2 regions of the Aquipseudomonas campi genome follow, and region 2 is predicted to be linked to the other one. Evidence: predicted binding sites of a transcription regulator. Region 2 holds the regulator's gene; the other holds the start of a gene.
The links. Region 2 encodes FliA, which starts transcription of late flagellar genes. Its sites were predicted from a motif close to CTAAAGTTTNNNNNNNNNNNGCCGNTAA; they were not measured.

Region 1: a site for FliA is predicted at 938-965, ahead of HNE05_RS11310 (methyl-accepting chemotaxis protein). Genes of this name have one in related genera too.

The regions. Positions count from the first base shown of each region.
Region 1 is NZ_CP053697.2:2,419,011-2,421,483, forward strand. It holds gene HNE05_RS11305 (Na+/H+ antiporter family protein) at 1-743, opposite strand, end outside; gene HNE05_RS11310 (methyl-accepting chemotaxis protein) at 1,001-2,473, shown strand, end outside.
Region 2 is NZ_CP053697.2:1,990,241-1,992,713, reverse strand. It holds gene HNE05_RS09215 (protein phosphatase CheZ) at 1-783, opposite strand, end outside; gene HNE05_RS09210 (chemotaxis response regulator CheY) at 803-1,177, opposite strand; gene fliA (RNA polymerase sigma factor FliA) at 1,259-2,008, opposite strand; gene fleN (flagellar synthesis regulator FleN) at 2,005-2,473, opposite strand, start outside.

The DNA of each region.
Region 1 (2,473 bases), 430 kb from region 2:
GCAGCCACGGCCACTGCGGCTACCAGCAGGCTCAGCGGGTTGTACACCGCGCGCACCTGCTCGGCCTGCTCGATCTTCGCCAGGTCGTAAACGCGCTTCTTGCGGTAGCTGAAAAATACCGCGATCAACAGCCCCACCAGCATGCCGATGGCCGGAATCAGCATGGCCTCAGAGACATTGAGGCCTGCTACGTCCACGCCACCTTTGGCCACGTTGGCCAGCAGGATGTCATTGAGGAAGATGCCGCCGAAACCCACCGGCAGGAACATGTAAGGAGTGATCAGGCCGAAAGTGATCACGCAGGCGATCAGGCGGCGGTCGATCTGCAACTTGGTCAGTACATACAGCAGCGGCGGAACCAGCAGCGGGATGAAGGCAATGTGGATCGGCAGGATGTTCTGCGATGACACCGCCACGCCAAGCAACAAGGCAATCAACAGCCATTTGACAGTGCCGGTGCCCTTCGCCTCATTGCGCCCGACCAGAGCTAAGGCCTTGTCAGCCAGTGCATGAGCCAGACCGGACTTGGCAATCGCCACCGCGAACGCACCCAGCAAGGCATAAGACAGCGCTACCGTGGCGCCTCCGCCCAGACCCTTGTTGAAAGCCGCCAGCGAGCCCTCTATACCCAGCCCACCCACCAGGCCACCGGCCAGGGCCCCAACGATCAGGGCCACCACCACATGCACGCGGCATAGGCTGAGGACCAGCATGATGCCCACTGCGGCAACCACTGCGTTCATGACTCACTCCCATCAGGACAAGAAAGACCGAGCACCAGAGCCCGAGAAAAAAGCGCAGCACTCTGCCCGATCGGTCAGCTTCTGTCAAAACTAAAGTTGTGCAGGATACTGAGCAAACTGTGCATAATTCTTGCCTTGGGTTTCAGCTGCTCCACCTAAATGCTCATGTAGCTCTCTATTTCGCCAGCGCAAGCATCAAGTCTGCTCTGCGCGCACCGATATAGGGCTTGTAGTCTGAACTGATAAGGACCCTGCCGATGCAGTCCCGTAGTCTGTCCATCCAGTGGAAAATCACCCTCCTCGCCGGCCTCTGCCTGCTGGCCATCGTCACGCTGCTGGTCGGTGCCTCGCTGTACCAATCCAAGCAAGGCGCCGAGCTGGTCAAAGCCTCCAGCTCTAGCATGCTCGAAGAGTCCGCCCGCCTGCGCATGGCCGCCCGCGGCGAGCTACAGGGCATCCGCATTCAGCGCTACTTCATGGATGCCTACCAGTACGGCAAAGGGTTCTCGCGCCAGGTACTGTTCCTCAAGGACCAGGCGGAAAAGCGCTTTCTCGATGCCTTCGACCTGCGTGAAGACCTGACCCGCCAGGTACGCACCGCCCTGGATGCCAATCCCAACCTGATCGGCCTCTATGTGGTCTTCGAAAGCAACGGCCTCGATGGCAAGGACGAACTCTTTGCTGGCCAGGCAGAACTGGGCAGCAACGACAGCGGCCGCTTCTCCCTGTACTGGTCGCAAAGCACGCCGGGCCAGCTGGAGTCCGAGGCAATGGACGAGGCACAGCTCAACGACACCACTGCCGGCGCCAGCGGCACGGCCTACAACGCCTGGTACACCTGCCCACGCGACACCCGCAAGGCCTGCGTGCTCGACCCTTATTACGACGACATCAACGGCAAGCAGGTGCTGATGACCAGCATCGCCTTCCCCCTGATCCAGAACGACAAGGTCATTGGCGTGATGGGGGTCGACATCAGCCTGGAAAGCCTGCAAGACCTCAGTGGCAAAGCCAGCCAGGAGTTGTATGACGGCCAGGGCGAAGTCAGCATCCTCAGTCCGGGTGGCCTGCTGGCCGGGCATAGCCCCAATGCGAGCGTATTGGGCAAGCCCGCAGAAACTGCCTATCCGGAGGAAGGCAGCGAACTGACGGCGCTGGTAGGCAGCGGCCAATCGCAGTTCATCGAGCACGACAGCATGCTGCGCGTGCTCGAGCCGCTGCTACCGATTCCGGAGTCCAAGCCCTGGGCCGTGCTGCTCGAAGTGCCGCTGACGACCCTGCTCGGCCCAGCCCAGCAACTGGAAGACCAGCTTGACCAGCAACGTACCCGTGACACCGCCCTGACCCTGGTGCTGGCCCTGGTCGCCATCCTCCTCGGCCTACTGCTGATGTGGCTGACTGCCCGTGGCGTAACCCGGCCGATCCTCGACGTGGCCGCCATGCTGCAGAACATCGCCAGCGGCGAAGGCGACCTGACCCGTCGCCTGGAATACGCCAAGGCCGACGAGTTGGGCACCCTGGCCGGCTGGTTCAACCGCTTCCTCGACAAGCTGCAACCGGTGATCGCTGACGTCAAACGCAGTGTGCAGGATGCCCGCCAGACCGCCGACCAATCCGCAGCCATCGCCAGCCAGACCAGCGCCGGCATGCAGCAGCAGTTCCGCGAAGTCGACCAGGTGGCCACCGCTTCCCAGGAAATGAGCGCCACCGCCCATGACATGGCCAACAAC
Region 2 (2,473 bases):
AAATCCCAGGCTGGACAGCAGATCATCGACATCGTCCTGATTGGATGCGACGTCCTCACGCTTATCGGCATGAATCTGCGGACCTTCACCCCGGGAAGGCTCTTTTTGTTGTTCTTGCTCGGCGCGTAGCGCCTCGTGGTCATGCTGGATACCAGCAAACCGATCGACATGGCTGGCCATCAACACCAGCTTCAGCAGATTTCCTTCAACCTCGGTGACCAGTTGCGTCACGCGCTTGATCACTTGGCCGGTCAGGTCCTGATAGTCCTGCGCCAGCAAAATGTCGTTCAGGTAACCGGAGAGCTTCTGGCTGTCACGCTCGCTGTGAGCGAGGAACAGTTCGATACGTTTAGCCAACTCGCGGAAGGCATCGGCGCCCAGCTCGCGGCGCATGAACTTGCCCCAGTCGGCGCTGAGACTCTGCGCCTCGTCACCCAGGCCATTGACCAGCGGCGCGCTCTGCTCGACCAGATCCATGGTGCGGTTGGCCGCTTTCTCGGTCATCGTCACTACATAGGAGAGCCGTTCAGTAGCATCACTGATCTGCGAGATTTCCTGAGCGTGGGGATTACCGGGATCGATCTGAAAATTGACGATGGCGTTGTGCAATTCCCGCGTCAGCCGGCCAACTTCCTGATACAGGCCACGGTCGCGGGTCTGGTTGAGTTCGTGAATGAGTTGTACGGCTTCGCCAAAACGGCCTTTTTCCAGGCTGTCGACAAGTTGCGTTGCATGCATCTTCAGGGTCGATTCAAGCTCGCCCAGGGAGTCATCGTGTGCCATAGCGCCCTCGTGGCGAACATCAGCCATTAACCCGCTCGAAGATCTTTTCGATCTTCTCCTTCAGCACCTGAGCCGTGAACGGCTTGACCACGTAGCCATTCACCCCGGCCTGCGCGGCCTCGATGATCTGGTCACGCTTGGCCTCGGCCGTCACCATCAGCACCGGCAGGGTTTTCAGGCGATCGTCGGCACGCACCGCGCGCAACAGGTCGATGCCGGTCATGCCGGGCATGTTCCAGTCGGTCACCAGAAAGTCGAAGCTGCCACTCTGCAGCATCGGCAATGCGGTCACCCCGTCATCCGCCTCGGCGGTATTGGTAAATCCCAAATCACGCAAGAGGTTCTTGATGATCCGTCGCATCGTCGAGAAGTCATCAACGATGAGGATTTTCATGTTCTTGTCCAAGTCGACCTCCGTACAGTCTTAAACGTCACCGGCCCCCGGAGACGCCGCAATCATGAAACCGGTAGCCCTTCAGCTGGCCCGCCACTCACCCAGACGCGCACGCAAACGTGCGGCGCACTGGCTGTGCAGTTGACTGACACGGGACTCACTGACTCCCAGGACCTCACCGATTTCCTTGAGATTCAGTTCTTCGTCGTAGTACAGCGCCAAAACCAGGCGTTCGCGCTCCGGCAAGTTGGCGATGGCTTCAGCCAGCGCCGACTGGAAGCGCTCGTCTTCCAGCTCATGCAGGGGTTCGGTCTGGGTGCTCCCGGTGTCTTCATGCATGCCGCCATGTTCACCGTCCTGCATCAGGTCGTCGAAACTGAACAGGCGGCTGCCCAAAGTGTCGCCAAGAATGCCGTAGTAATCCTCGAGACTCAATTGGAGTTCGGCCGCAACCTCTTGATCTTTAGCGTCTCGACCCGTGCGGGCTTCAATCTTTCTGATTGCGTCGCTGACCATGCGGGTGTTGCGGTGTACCGAGCGCGGTGCCCAGTCGCCCTTGCGCACCTCGTCGAGCATGGCGCCACGGATGCGGATACCGGCGTAGGTTTCGAAACTGGCGCCCTTGCCTCCGTCATATTTCTTCGAGGCTTCGAGCAGGCCGATCATGCCGGCCTGGATCAGATCATCCACCTGAACACTGGCCGGTAGCCGTGCCAGCAGATGGTAGGCAATACGCTTGACCAGCGGCCCGTAGCGCTCAATCAGCTGGTGCTGGGAATCCTGCGCCTGCGCCTTGTTGTACATACGGAGTCCACTGGCTGCTGCTGTCATACCGCCGTTCCCGCGATCGGTTGCTGCACCAAACGTTCGACGAAAAACTCCAGATGGCCGCGCGGGTTGGCCGGTAAGGGCCACGTGTCGACTTTCTGGGCGATCGCCTTGAACGCCAGTGCGCACTTCGAGCGCGGGAAAGCTTCATAGACCGCGCGCTGCTTCTGCACGGCCTTGCGGACTGACTCGTCGTACGGCACGGCACCCACGTATTGCAGGGCCACATCGAGGAAACGGTCAGTCACTTTAGTCAGCTTAGCAAAGAGGTTGCGACCTTCCTGCGGGCTGTGGGCCATATTGGCCAGAACACGGAACCGACTCATGCCGTAATCGCGGTTGAGCAGCTTGATCAGGGCATAGGCGTCGGTGATCGAGGTCGGTTCATCGCAGACCACGACTATCACTTCCTGGGCGGCGCGAACGAAGCTGACCACGCCATCACCGATGCCGGCAGCGGTATCGATC